2 regions of the Serinicoccus sp. CNJ-927 genome follow, and region 2 is predicted to be linked to the other one. Evidence: riboswitches for the same ligand, from Rfam matches in the RefSeq annotation. Region 2 holds a riboswitch; the other holds the start of a gene.
The links. Region 2 has a riboswitch for thiamine pyrophosphate ahead of BJF86_RS08000 (YkoF family thiamine/hydroxymethylpyrimidine-binding protein). Riboswitches for the same ligand answer to the same signal wherever they lie in the genome.
Positions count from the first base shown of each region.

Region 1: linked by a shared signal. The riboswitch ahead of thiM (hydroxyethylthiazole kinase) and the one ahead of BJF86_RS08000 (YkoF family thiamine/hydroxymethylpyrimidine-binding protein) in region 2 are both predicted to bind thiamine pyrophosphate.

Region 1 is NZ_MKKF01000052.1:60,827-68,059, forward strand. It holds gene BJF86_RS18060 (glycosyltransferase) at 1-625, opposite strand, end outside; gene BJF86_RS16410 (ABC transporter ATP-binding protein) at 622-2,427, opposite strand; gene BJF86_RS17750 (TetR/AcrR family transcriptional regulator) at 2,552-3,127, shown strand; gene BJF86_RS16420 (FAD-dependent monooxygenase) at 3,124-4,299, shown strand; TPP riboswitch at 4,435-4,529, shown strand; gene thiM (hydroxyethylthiazole kinase) at 4,517-5,320, shown strand; gene thiE (thiamine phosphate synthase) at 5,317-5,970, shown strand; gene thiD (bifunctional hydroxymethylpyrimidine kinase/phosphomethylpyrimidine kinase) at 5,967-6,830, shown strand; gene BJF86_RS19415 (hypothetical protein) at 6,912-7,223, opposite strand.
Region 2 is NZ_MKKF01000022.1:105,616-112,848, forward strand. It holds gene cysC (adenylyl-sulfate kinase) at 1-291, opposite strand, end outside; gene BJF86_RS07985 (energy-coupling factor transporter transmembrane component T family protein) at 338-1,141, opposite strand; gene BJF86_RS07990 (ABC transporter ATP-binding protein) at 1,138-2,892, opposite strand; gene BJF86_RS07995 (ECF transporter S component) at 2,889-3,497, opposite strand; gene BJF86_RS08000 (YkoF family thiamine/hydroxymethylpyrimidine-binding protein) at 3,494-4,180, opposite strand; TPP riboswitch at 4,235-4,343, opposite strand; gene cysD (sulfate adenylyltransferase subunit CysD) at 4,450-5,361, shown strand; gene BJF86_RS08010 (sulfate adenylyltransferase subunit 1) at 5,385-6,629, shown strand; partial or broken gene BJF86_RS18800 (transposase) at 6,778-7,033, opposite strand.

The DNA.
Region 1 (7,233 bases), on a different contig from region 2:
CGGTGCGCTGCGCGATCCACCAGGAGGGGGCGAGGGTGTTGCCGTCGTTGGCGTGGACCACGTCGGGGTCGAAGTCGACCGCGTCGCGGGCGGCGTCCCACCAGTAGAGCCCGAGGCTGGCGGTCCGCCAGGTGCGCAGCCAGAGGTCGAAGAGGGGCTCGGGCAGCGGCGGCTGCGGCGGCTCCGACGGCGCGGCGCCAGGGGCGGCGGGGGTATGCCGCTCGCCCGTCGCGGGGGCCGAGGCGTCGGGTGCGTGGTCGTCGGGTGCGTGGTCGGTGGGCGCGGGCGTCCCTGGCGCCTTCGGCAGCGACGCGGGTGGCTCAGGCACCGGCTCGGGGGGCTGACGGCCGGTCACCCGGCGCGCCAGATCGAGCAGCCAGGGGGCCTGGCGCGCGAGCGCGAACTCGCGGGCACGGCATACCTCGATCGCGTCGCCCACGACCCCCGGGCCCTCGGGATAGCCGGCCCGCGCGACGGCGAAGATCCGGACCTGCGCACCGGCAGCCCGCAGGCTCTCGGCGGTCTTGATGACGCGGGAGTCGGCGTGGGCGTCGTTGTAGACGAGCAGCGCGACGCGCGGAGCCCGGCCCTCGACCGATGGCAGACGGGGTCCTTGGGGGCTCACGAGTCCTTCCTCTCGTCCGCGAGGCCGGCGAGCGCCGCCTGCACGGCGAAGTCGGGAGCCTGCGCGACGACCTCGTCGAAGGTGCCGGTGGCGACCAGCTCGGCGCGGTCCATGAAGCAGACCTGCTCGCTGTGCCGGATGGTCGCCAGCCGGTGCGCTACGACGATGACGGACACCTGGCCGTGCAGCTCGCGGATGGCCGAGGTCACCGCCCGCTCGGTGGAGGTGTCGAGCGCCGAGGTGGCCTCGTCCATGACGAGCACGAGCGGGTCGGTGTAGAGGGCGCGCGCGACCCCGAGCCGTTGGCGCTGCCCCCCGGACAGGGCCAGCCCGCGCTCCCCCACGGGCGCGTGGATGCCGTCGGGCCGGGCCTCGACGACCTCCAGCAGCTGCGCCCGCTCCAGGGCGCGGCGGACGCGGTCCTCGTCGATGCCGTCGTCGTCCCAGGAGAGCGCGACGTTGCGCGCGACCGAGGCGTCGAAGAGCGCGACGTCCTGCGGCACGTAGCCCACGCGGGACCGCCAGGCCTTGAGGACGTCCGGCAGCGGCTGCTCGTCGACGAGGATCTGCCCGGAGTCCGGCTGCAGCAGGCCGAGGACGAGGTCGACGAGGGTCGACTTGCCCGAGCCGGACGCCCCGACGAGCGCGAGGGTCTCGCCGAACCGCAGGGTGAGGGAGACGTCGCGCACGGCCGCCTCCGCGGCGTCCGGATAGCTGAACGTCACGCCGTCCAGGCGCAACGTGCGCGCGTCGTCCGGCAGCGGCGCGTTGCCTCCCGTCCGGTCCGCCTCGGCATACCGGCGGCCACGGTCGATCTCCTCCAGGACCTGGGTCGCGAACGGGATGTTGGCAGCCGTCTGCCCCATGATCGTCTGGAAGCGGGTCAGCGAGGGCACGAGCCGGAAGCCGGCCACCCCGAAGAGCGCGATGGCGGTGAACGCGCCGGGCACCCCGTCCTGCAGCCACCCGATCGCGCCGCCCAGCACCAGACCGCCGATGAGCGCTGACTCGAGGACGTAGCGCGGGACGGCACCGAGGAAGGTCTGGTTGGCTCGCGCCTGCGAGGCGCGGCGCCGGGCCCGGAGCACGACGGTGGCGACCTCCTGCGACTTGTCCCGGAGCGTGACCTCCTTGAGCGAGTGCACCATCTCGGTCACGAGGCGCACCGCGCGGGCGGAGTAGTTGCGGTTGTCCTTGCCGGCCTGCACCGCCCGCCGCAGCACGACGCGGTAGAGCGCGAAGGCCACGAGGCCGAAGTAGAGGATCGTGGCCGTCGCGAGCACCGGCTGGGCCACGAGGAGCACCACGAGCACGGCGAGGAAGGTGAAGACCTCACCCGAGAGCTGGCAGAACGGGATGATGACCCCGGCCACCGTCGCCCCGACCCCGACGTCGGTGGAGCGGACCAGGTCGGTGGAGTTGCGGCGCAGCCGCTCGGCCCACGGTGCACGGAAGGTGGTCTCCAGCAGCTGGGCACCGAGGGCCTGCTCAAAGCGCGCGAACCGCCGCGTCGCCCACCACTGCAGCAGGATCGCGAAGACCGACTTGGTGATGATCAGTCCGCCGACGACGAGCAGCACGATCCCGAACTCGACCGGCTCGGACAGCTCGATGCCCAGGACCGGGAGCGTCGCGCTGCGCTGGGTGAGCATGGGGGTGAGCACGACCGCGAGCAGGCCGAGGGCCGCGACGTCGAGGACGGCGAGCAGGCTCTGCAGCACCGCGAAGCCGATGATGAAGCGGCTGGTGCCGGGGGGCAGGACCGTCAGGAGCTGGCGGACGGTGCGCCACAGAGCGAGCATCGCCGTCCAGCGTAGCCGTGACCTGGGCTGTCGCCGGGGCACCGCACCGCAGCCCGCTTCCGATGGCCCGTGGCGCCCCGGTGATCTATTTGGTCGTTCGTCCAATTTTTGGTACGCTCGCGACATGACCGCTGACGGACGAGCTGCCCGGGGCGAGCGCACCCGGGAGGCCCTGCTCGAGGCGGCCGCGGCCCTCATCGCCGAGGAGGGCTGGGGCCGGGTCAGCGTGCGCTCGGTCGCGGAGCGGGCCCAGGTGCGGCCCGGAGTCGTGCATTACCACTTCTCCTCGGCCGAGGAGCTGCGCCGGCACGCCGCCACCGCCTCGCTGCGGCTGTCTCTGGCGTCCTTCGCCGCCGCCCTCCCCGATCTGGAGCCGGGGCTGCTGGCCTACGGCGCGACGGTCGACTCCCCCGACTTCACCCGTGACCCCTCGTCGATGCTGGTCGCCGAGACCTATCTCGCCGCTGTCCGCGACCCGGAGGTCGCCGGATTGGTCAGACAGATCGTCCGGGAGCTGCGCGCGCTCCTCGAGGAGCGGCTGCGCGACGTCGGACACCCGCCTGCTGCGGCGCGGAGCCGGGCCGCGGCCCTGGTCGCCGGGATCGAGGGCCTCGTGCTCCACCGGAGCGTGGACCCGGACTTCCCCGTGGCCGAGGCCATGGCACACCTCGTCGAGCTCACCAGGAAGGACTCCCGATGAGAGCTGTGGTCAGTGGAGCGGGCATCAGCGGGCTCGCCGTGGCACACGCGCTGACGTCGCTGGGCTGGCAGGTCGACCTCGTCGAGGTGGCGCCCGGGCCGCGCACCGAGGGCTACACCCTGGATCTGTTCGGGCCCGGGTATGCCGCCGCCGAGGAGCTCGGCGTACTCGACGCGATCAGCGCCCGCGGCCGCGTCTATCGCGCGGCCCGCTTCGTGCAGGCCACCGGCCGCTCGAGCGGCGAGCTGCCGTTGGCGGCCTTCGCCGAGCTGCAGGGTGGTCGCTTCCTGTCGATCACCCGCGGCGGCCTCGAGGAGGCGCTGCGCTCCACCCTCCCCGAGGGGGCCCGGGTGCACTTCGGGCGCACCGTCGCGGACGTCGCGGAGATGGCGGACCTCAGGGACCAGGAGGATGTGGCGCGGGTCCGGTTGGACGACGGCACCGAGCTCGACGCCGACCTGGTGCTCATCTGCGAGGGACTGCACTCACCCACCCGGGCGCAGCTCTTCCCCGATGCCGCGGTCCGCCACCTCGGATTCCTCACCGGCGCCTTCAGCACCGAGGCACCCGAGGTCTCCGAGCGGCTCGGCCTGACGGTGGAGATGAGCGACACGATCGGTCGCCAGGTGGGCACCTACGCCATGGACGACGAGCTGGTGTCCACCTTCACGCTGGCCAGGGGCACCGAGCTGCCCGCGGACCGCGTCGACTGGTTGCGCGAACAGCTCGTCGGGGCCGGTCCCGCGGCAGAGGCACTGATCGCGCGCGTGCCGGAGGACGACGTCTTCGTCGACGTGGTGGCCCAGGCCATCGCTCCGCGGTGGCGGCACGGGCGGGTGCTGCTCATGGGTGATGCCGCGCACGCCGTGTCGCTCATCGCCGGTCAGGGGGCCTCGCTGGCCATCGCCGGTGCGCACGCGCTCGGGCAGGAGCTGGCGACCCTGACCCGGCCCGTGACCGCAGTCACCCTGACCCAGGCGCTCGACCGCTACGAGACGCGCTGGCGCGCGCAGGTCGAGCCCGTGCAGGACCGTGCTCGCCAGGGCGCCTCCAGCTTCGTCCCCACGGGCCGGAGCGCCCTTGTGCTGCGTCGGCTGGTGGTGCGGGCGACCCGGCTGCCCCTCGTCGCCCGACTGGTGGCGCGCAGCATCGGCGGGGCACCCACGCACTGACGAACCCGGCGCGAGCGGGGGTCGCGACGCGAGCGGGTGCCGCGACGCGAACGGGGCCGCGACGGCGGCGACAGGCGAGATGGCCCGGGACGGGTCCGCCCCGGGCGGGTCTCGGCATACCTCTGCGCTAGGGTCGAGGGCGACGCGGGGTGCCGCACGTGCGGCTGAGATCACACCCGTCGAACCTGATCTAGCTCGTACTAGCGAAGGGATCGTCATGAGCCAGACGCCCGTCTCCCCCGACCGCCTCGCCGCCTGCTGGGCGGAGGTGCGGACCCAGAGCCCGCTGACCCAGTGCCTCACCAACATCGTGGTCGCGCCGTTCACCGCCAACGTGCTGCTCGCCGCGGGCGCCGCGCCGGCGATGGTCGACAACCCGCACGAGGCCGGTGACTTCGCCCGGGTGGCCGGCGGGGTGCTGGTGAACCTGGGGACGCCCTACGACGACACGTCGCAGGCGATGCGCGCCGCCGTCCGGGGCGCGCGCGAGGTCGCCACCCCGTGGGTGCTCGACCCGGTCGCCGCCGGGCTGGCCTGGCGCACGAGCCTCGCCCGCGAGCTGCTCGAGACCGCCGCCCCGGCGATCATCCGGGGCAACGCCTCGGAGATCCTGGCGCTCGGCGGCGGGGCCGGAGGCCGCGGGGTCGACGCCACGCACAGCACGGACGACAGCGTCGAGACGGCCCGGTCCCTGGCGCGGAGCCACGGGTGCGCGGTGGCCGTCAGCGGGCCGGTGGACCGGCTCACCGACGGCACCCGCTCGGTCGAGGTGCACAACGGTGACGCACTCATGACCCGGGTCACCGGGGTCGGCTGCGCGCTCGGCGCCCTCATGGCGGCCGCGGCGGCGGTCGAGCCAGACCCGCTGCTCGCGGCGACGACCGCCACGGCAGCGCTGACGGTGGCCGCGGACGGTGCCGCCGCCGCGTCGGCCGGGCCGGGGAGCTTCGCGGTGGCGCTGCTGGACGAACTCGCCGTGCTCGAGGCGGACACGCTGGCTGAGCGGGTGCGGCTGGCATGAGCCGCGCCCCGCTCGACCTCAGCCTCTACCTCGTGACCGACACGGGTATGACGCGGCGCCACGGCCTCTCCACGACCATCCGGGCCGCCGTGGCGGGTGGCGCGACGGTGGTCCAGCTGCGCGACCCGGACGCCTCGGACGAGGAGTTCGTCGCGCTCGGGCTGCTCGCCCGCCGCGCGCTCGACGGCGCGAGGTCTGCCGCCCCCCTCATCGTCAACGACCGCGTCCACCTCGCGGAGCGCATCGGCGCCGACGGTGCCCACGTCGGCCAGTCCGACCTCGCTCCCGAGGCGGCGCGCGCGATGCTCGGCGACACGGCATACCTCGGGCTGTCGTGCACGTCCGCGGAGCAGGTGCGGGCCGCCGCCGAGCTGCCGGCGGGCACGGTGGACTACCTCGGGCTGGGACCGGTGTGGGCGACGCCCAGCAAGGTCGACCACGCCACGCCGGTCGGGGTCGACGGCCTCGCCGAGCTGGTGGCCGCCGCGACGCTGCCGTCCGTGGCCATCGGCGGCATCGACGCCGCCCGGGCCGCGGCGGTCCTGGCGACCGGGGTGGACGGGTTGGCGGTGGTCAGCGGGATCTGCTCGGCCGACGACCCGCAGGTGGCTGCCCGCGACCTGGCAGACCAGGTGGGAGCCGCGCGATGACGACGATCGTGCTGACCGTGGCCGGGTCGGACCCCTCCGGTGGCGCGGGCATCCAGGCCGACCTCAAGACCTTCGCGGCGCTGGGGGCCTACGGCTGCGCGGTCCTGACCTCGCTCACCGCGCAGAGCACGCAGGGCGTGACCGGGGTGCTCCCCGTGCCGGCCGCCTTCGTGCGGGAGCAGGTGGAGACCCTGGTGGCGGACCTGGACGTCGCTGCGACCAAGATCGGCATGCTCGGCACCGCGGAGGTGGCGCGCACCGTGGGCGACCTGTGCCGGTCGGGTTCGTTGCCGCGCGTGGTGCTCGACCCGGTCATGGTCTCGACCGCGGGCTCCCGTCTGCTCGACGAGGACGCGATCGAGGAGGTGCGCTCGATGCTGCCGCACGTGGCCGCGATCACCCCGAACCTCCCCGAGGCGGCCGTGCTCCTCGGCCTCGACCCGGAGGCCCAGGCGGGTGACGTGGCGACGATGCGCGACCAGGCGCTCGCGCTGCGCGGCCTCGGTGCCGAGCGGGTCCTGCTCAAGGGCGGCCACCTTGGTGCTGAGCAGGCGCACGGCGCGGTCGACCTCGACAGCGACGCGGCCGACCTCGGCGGCGACGCGGTGGACGTCTGGGCCGACGCCGACGGCCTGACCGAGCTGCGCACCCCGCGCGTCGACACCCCCCACACCCACGGGACCGGCTGCACCCTCTCCTCGGCGATCACCGCGCTGGTCCCCGTGCGCGACACCTGGATCGAGGCCGTGACCGACGCCAAGGACTGGCTCACCGGCGCGCTGGAGCACGGCCGGGACCTCGCCATCGGCCACGGCCCCGGCCCCGTGCACCACGCCTGGCGACAGCACCACCACCCCTGACGGACCGGCCGCACGGTATGCGCCAACCGGCCGCACGGTATGCGGCGGCCAGTCGGCGCGTCCCTCCCCGATGAGCGCCGGTCAGGTCAGAGCGACCGCCCGCCCGAGGCTCAGCGAGTCCTCCCAGGTCTCCTGGGTCCAGGCCATCTGCCAGAATCTGATCTCGAGGTGGCAGCTGTCCTCGAATGCCTGGGCCATCCTCGCCCGCTCAGCCGGGCCGGCCTCTTCGGCGAGCCGGTCCATGCGGTCGGTGAAGTCCTGCAGGATCTCCCCCGCGTCGGCGTAGAACTCCCACCACCCCCGGAACGGGTTGTCCGCCGCCACGGGAGCCTCCGCCTGCTGCCGCTGGGCTGCCCAGATGTAGGTCCACGGGCAGGGTGCGAGCGCCGCCATGAGCACCCCC
Region 2 (7,233 bases):
GTCCGGGATCTCGGCCAGGGCGGCCGGGTCGTCCACGAGCGCCGCCGGCAGTTCGACCCCGGCATCGTCGAGGTGCCACCGTTCGAACGGGCGGGAGGAGCGGGCCGACAGCCAGGTGAGGGCGCCGTCCTCGGCCACCTCGGCGACCGGAACCCCCTCGGCGTCCACCACTGTCGCCGTCCCCCGAGGCAGGTCCACCGCGTCGGGCGCGAGCAGCCCAAGGCGCACCAGCTCGAGGTCGTCGAGGAGGGGGACGCCGGGAAAGAGAGGGGCCGGAGATGCTGGTTCCACGAACACGCAGTCTGCCATCCGCCACCGGCGTCCCCCCGGGGGTGCGTCAGCCGAAGAGCGCACCCGGCCCCCGCAGCTGGCCCGACCACGCGCTGAGGACGAGGACGGCGGTCAGGGTGAGGGCGCACACCACCACGAGGACCCAGTCGGCTGCGGTCACGACGACCGGGCGCCACGTCGTCCGGGGCTGCCGGCCCAGCCCTCGGGACTCCAGCGCCTGCGCCATCCGCTCGCCCTTGCGGATCGAGACCACGAGGAGCGAGAAGACGGACCGTGCCAGCGGACCCGCGCGTGACATCCTGCCCGGGTGTCCGGGGTCGCCGGCGCGGACGGCGTGCGCCGCCCTGATGAGGGCCCACTCGCGTGGCATGTCCTGCAGCATCCGGTAGCCCGCCAGCACGGCGTAGGTCAGCCGGGCGTCGAGGCGGGCGTTCTGGTGCAGGCTCGTCATGAGGGCCACCCCGTCGGTGGAGAGGAGGAAACCGATCGCGAGCACGCCGATGAGCAGCGTCCGCGCGGCCAGCGCGGCACCGATCTCGACGCCCTCGACGGTCACCCGGACAGGCAGGTCCTCCCACAGCACGGTGCCGGGGCGCGAGAGCGCGTTGACCACGAAGACGCCCAGCCCGAACAGCAGGAAGGGCACGTGCGCGAGGGCCACCGTCCGGGCGGGCGCCCGGGTCGTGATCAGGACCCCGCCGAGCGCCAGCAGGTAGAGCACCGACGGGGTGAGCGGGTCGAGCATGAACATCGCCGCGACCGAGACCGAGACGAGCACGGCGAGCTTCACGGTGGGGTTCCGGCGGGCGAGCGACGATCCGTCGGCCACGGCCGCCGCGGACCAACTCATCGGCACCCACCCGGGCGGTCCGGCGCAGGGGAGGCGACCGCGACGTTGCGGTCCAGGCCGCGCAGGACCGTCCGCAGATCGGCGGGGCGGTGGTGGACCAGCCAGCCGACGAGGGCGGGGAGCCGCACCCGGGCCCGGTCCAGGACGGCCTCGTCCCCGAGTGCCCGGGCGGTTGGGGCGTCGGTGAGCACCCCGCCCTCGCCCAGCACCAGGACGCGCGTGGCGACCGTCGCCACCAGGCGCAGGTCGTGGCTGGCGAGCACGACCGCACCGCCGCCGGCGGCGACGTCGGCCAGGGTAGAGGCCACGGCGATCGCGTCGCGCCGATCCAGGCCCAGCGTGGGCTCGTCCGCCAGCAGGACCCGGCGCTCGTGCGCCAGCATCGCCGCCAGGCTCACCCGCCGCTTCTCCCCACCGGAGAGGCGGAACGGGTTCTGGTCGGCGAGGTGCTCGAGCCGGTGCCGCCGCAGCTGACGGTCGACGACGCCGTCCAGGCCCCCGTCGGTGACGGCTCGTAGACCGTGCGCGACCTCCGCCCGCACGCTGCTCGCCACGAACTGGTGCTCGGGGTTCTGGAACACCAGGCCCGGACGTGGCCCGGCGACCCCGCCCGCGGCGGGCGGCAGCAGACCGGCCAGCGTCAGCAGCAGGGTCGTCTTGCCGACCCCGTTGGCGCCGAGTACGGCGACCACCTCGCCGGGGCGCACCTGCAGGTCGACCCCCGCCAGCACCGGCCTCGCCGCAGGCTCTCGACGTCGCCGAGCAAGAGTCGTGCGCGCCACCGCCAGGCCGGAGGCGCTCAGCAGGACGGCGTCGTCCGTCCGGGCCGCAGGATGGAGGGGGTCCGGCACGGGCGCGGGGCCTGCCTCCTCCGCCCCCTGGTCGGCCAGCCGCTCCAGCAGCGCGACGTTGTCGGCGTGCGCGAGGCCCCCGGCCGCACCCGTGAGCGCACGGAGCTCGGTCTCCAGCGGCAGCCAGCAGCCCATGGCGTGCAACCGTGGGCCGTGCAGCGCGAGCACGTCCTCGGTCGGACCGTCGGCGGCAACCCGCCCGGACTCGTCGAGCACGACCGCCCGCCCCGGCAGCGCGGCGACGCCCCGGTCACCGGCCCACTCGTCGAGGCGGTGCTCGACGAGGACCGTCGCTGCCCCCTGGCGGCCGACGACACGTGACAGTGCGGCGCGCACCGCCCCGACGCCGTCACCGTCCAGCATGGAGGTCGGCTCGTCCAGCAGCAGCACCTGCGGCCGGGTGACCGTCGCGGCCGCCAGAGCGACCCGCTGCGACTCGCCGCCGGAGAGCTGCGACGTCGCGCGGGCACGGAGGTGCGCGACGCCGACCATCTCCAGGGCGGCGTCGATCCGCGCGTCGATCTCTCCCGGTTCGACGGCGTCGTTCTCCATCGGCAGCGCCAGCTCCTGCTCGACGACCGGCAGGCACACGCCGGCGGAGGGGTCCTGCGCGAGCACGCCCAGGTGCCGGGACCGCTCGACCACGGTCGTGTCGCCGGTCGGTGTGCCGGCGACCGTGACCTCACCCTCGACCTGCGCGGGCACGGTATGCGGCACGACGCCCGTGACGGTGTGCAGCACGGTCGACTTCCCCGAGCCGGAAGGCCCCAGGAGCACGACCTGCTCACCCGGGGCCAGCCGCAGCGAGACGTCCCGGAGGACGGGGTCCCGGCGTGCCGCGAAGGTGACGGAGACACCGGCGAGCCGGACCACCGCACCGGCGGGTGATGCTCCCGTCACGACTCCTCACGCGCCTGACCGACGGCGAAGTTGTCGACCACCCCGGTGCGGACCAGGGCGTCCACGAGCACCTTGGCCAGCAGCCCCCCGAGGACGACGCCGGAGACGCACTGCACCATGAGGCGCAGCAGGAAGATGTCCTGCCCGTACCACCCCGAGCGGAAGGCGCTGAAGAAGAAGACCAGCCCGGCTCCCAGCAGGCCCGAGAGCGCGAAGACCGTCCACCCCCAGCGCCGGTACCGGGTGAGCGCGAAGGCGAGCTCGCTGCCCGCGCCCTGGATGGTGGCCGCGAGGACCAGCGTCGGACCCACGGGCGACCCGAGGAAGACCACCTCGATGACCGAGGCGAGGATCTCGGCCAGGACGCCGGCTCCGGGACGGCGGGTGATCGCCAGGGCGATGGGGGCCACGAGGAGCCAGCCGCCGAGCAGCACGTGCTGGGCGAGGTCGCCGGCGGGTCCCATGAGCACGGCGAGCCCGTTCCACGCCTGCACGAGCGCCCAGTAGACGAAGCCGAAGACCACGCCGAGCACCACCATGAGCACCAGGTCCTTCATCGCCCACGTCGTGCGGCGCCCGTCGGTCACCGGTGCGGGAGAGCTCATCGCTCCTCCTGCACCGGGGTGGGGGAGCCGACGGACAGGGTCAGGTGGGTGACGACGTGGGGCACCGTGGCGCCCACCCGCGCCCAGGCGTCGACCGCCGTGGCGACGACCTGGGAGAGGTCACCGGCGAGCCTCGTCGCGTAGTGGCGCGGCGCCACCGCGACCCCGTCGCGCCGGGCGGTCGCGATGGCCTCCTCGATGTGGCTCATGTGGGCGCCCGCACCGCCGTCGCCGTCGAGCAGTGGGTAGAGCGACCACTGGGCCACAGCCGGCAGCTCGCCCGGAACGAGGACCACCGGGGCGGCGCCCGGGAGGCGGGTCGTGGTGAGGTCGCACGACGCCTCGCCGGGGCAGCCGCGCGAGAGGAGCACGTGCGCGACGACGTGCCCGCCGGCGCTGCGGCGTGAGGCCGCCGTGACGAGGGCCGCCAGGTAGGAGGCCAGCCGCTGCTCGCCGGGAGCAACGGTCGCACCGACGTAGGTGCTGACGTCGTCGGTCTCGATGGTGAGGCCCTCTGTCAGTCCCGCGGCGTCGACGTCGTCGAGCGCCCCGAGGATGACCTCGACGAACCGGTCGGTGTGCGGGTGCACGCTGAGCCGCATGCCGACCCCGATCTCGGCGGGGCCGAGCTCTGTCGGTGCCGGCTGCGGGGCATGCCCGGTCTGCGCTGGGGTGGTGCTCATCCTGGTCCTCCTGTGCGAAGGACCCACGGGTCGGTCGAGACGCGCCGTCGACGAACGACGGCGGGTGCCCTGCTCCCTACGCCGGTACGAACCGGATCAGGTGGACGGGTCTGCGGGCCTTCCGCACTCTCAGCGCCGTCTCGGCGCTCCCCGGGGGTCGAGCACGAACCTAGCAGCCCGGGCGGAGGACCGCAGGGGCGACGATGCGGGATATCTCCCCGTCGTCCGATATCGTGCTGGCGCAGCATCCGTAGGGGAAAGGCGCAGGTGTGACAGTCGACGGCAGCTACCGACTCTCCCAGCTCGACGAGCTGGAGGCAGAGTCGATCCATATCTTCCGCGAGGTCGCGGCCGAGTTCGAGAAGCCGGTGCTGATGTTCTCCGGCGGCAAGGACTCGATCGTCATGCTCCGGCTCGCGGAGAAGGCGTTCTACCCCGCCAAGGTGCCCTTCCCGGTGCTCCAGGTCGACACCGGCTACGACTTCCCCGAGGTCCTGGCCACCCGCGACCGCTGGGTCGACCGGCTCGGGGTGCGGCTGCACGTCGCCTCGGTCGAGCAGGCGATCAAGGACGGCATCGTCGTCGACGACGGCAAGACGCCCCGCAACCGGCTGCAGATCGGCACGCTGCTCAACGCCATCGAGGAGGAGGGCTACACCGCCGCCTTCGGTGGCGGCCGCCGTGACGAGGAGAAGGCTCGCGCCAAGGAGCGCGTCTACTCCCACCGTGACGAGTTCGGCCAGTGGGACCCGAAGAACCAGCGACCCGAGCTGTGGAGTCTCTACAACGGGCGGATCCACGAGGGCGAGCACATGCGCGTCTTCCCGCTGTCCAACTGGACCGAGCTGGATGTCTGGGACTACATCCGCCGTGAGGCGATCGACATCCCCTCGATCTACTACGCGCACCAGCGCCGGGTCTTCGAACGGAACGGCATGCTCTTCACCGAGAGCGAGTTCAACCCGCTGCGTGCCGGCGAGACCGTCACCGAGCGCACCGTCCGCTTCCGCACCGTCGGCGACCTGACGCTCACCGGCTGCCTGGAGTCGGACGCCGACGACCTGGACAAGATCATCGAGGAGGTCGCGGCCTCCCGCATCACCGAGCGCGGCGCCACTCGTGGTGACGACAAGTTCTCCGAGGCTGCCATGGAGGATCGCAAGAAGGAGGGCTACTTCTGATGAGCACGGGCACCGAGACCGGGATGGACCTGCTGCGCTTCGCGACCGCAGGCTCGGTGGACGATGGCAAGTCGACGCTCATCGGGCGGCTGCTGCTGGACAGCAAGGCGATCTTCGAGGACCAGCTGGAGTCGGTCGAGAAGACCTCCAAGGACAAGGGCTTCGACTACACCGACCTCGCGCTGCTCACCGACGGGCTGCGCAGCGAGCGGGAGCAGGGCATCACCATCGACGTGGCCTACCGCTACTTCGCGACGCCACGGCGCAAGTTCATCATCGCCGACACCCCGGGCCACGTGCAGTACACCCGCAACATGGTCACCGGTGCCTCGACCGCCGACCTGGGCCTGGTGCTGGTGGACGCCCGGCAGGGCATGACCGAGCAGTCGCGTCGTCACGCGGTCATCCTGTCGATGCTGCGGGTGCCGCACCTGGTGCTCGCGGTCAACAAGATGGACCTCGTTGGCTACTCGGAGGAGCGGTTCCGGGAGATCGAGGCCGAGTTCACGGCCTTCGCGCGCAAGCTTGACGTGCCCGACCTCACGGTCATCCCGATCTCGGCGCTGCAGGGCGACAACGTCGTCTCGCGCAGCGAGAACATGGACTGGTATGAGGGCAGCAGCCTGCTGCACCACCTCGAGCACGTCTACATCGGCTCCGACCGCGAGATGCGTGACGTCCGGTTCCCGGTGCAGTATGTCGTGCGCCCGAAGTCGGACGAGTTCCACGACTACCGCGGGTATGCCGGTCAGGTCGCTGGCGGCGTGATGAAGCCTGGTGACGGGGTCATCGTCCTGCCGAGTGGGATGACGAGCACCATCGAGGCGATCGACGCCTTCGACAAGCAGCTGGACGAGGCATACCCCCCGATGTCGGTGACCGTGCGCCTCGCCGACGACGTCGACGTCAGTCGCGGCGACATGATCGCCCGGGTCAACAACCAGCCCGAGCAGACCCAGGACCTCGACGCGATGATCTGCTGGATGTCGCCGGGCGCGCTCAAGCCGCGGGCCAAGCTGCTCGTCAAGCACACGACGCGCACGGTGAAGGCGCTGGTCAAGGAGATCGACTACCGCCTCGACGTCAACACCCTGCACCGCGACCAGGAGGCCGACGAGATCGGCCTCAACGAGCTCGGCCGCGTCCGCATGCGGGTGCAGCAGCCGCTCATGGTCGACCTCTACGAGCAGAACCGCGTCACCGGCAGCTTCATCCTCATAGACCAAGCCTCCGGCGTCACCGTCGGGGCGGGGATGATCCGCGGCTGATCAGCCTCCCCGGCCCGGGAAACGGCACCGCACTAGACTCGGCGACCACGACGGAGCAGGCGGGGGTCCCCGCGGACCGGCAGGAGCTGCGCAAGACGATCAAGCCGGAGTGGGTGTGGGCGGCACCCATTGAAGATCACGGCGTGGCCCGCGCCAAGGGCCGTGCCCACCAGGCTTGCATCTCTTCTATCACTTGGTCGGTAGTCCGCCAGATGGTGTCCTTGGACACCGAGGCGCCGTACGTCTCTGACAGACAGGTGCGCGGAGATCTCCCCGGTGGCCGGGCCTTCGGCTTACAGCGAGAACACAGAGTTGACCCGCTCGTTGTGGGTGCCTCTTCGTTCTGGGGGAACCTCATTCTTTCCGGTGAAGGTGGACTGACAGGCACCCGTGTCTCGGTCGCGACGACTCCTTCTTGCGCAACCGGGGCGATAACGCCCGGTTCACCGTTTGAGCGATACATCCTCGGACACCCCAAGACCTGGCCGGAGAGCACCTTCACCAGCGCAAACTCGTCCCGGACCCTGATCGACGGCTGTAGTATCAGGGAGGGTGCGCCACACGGCCACTCAGTCAACGGGGAGGTGGAAGTGATTTACGCAGG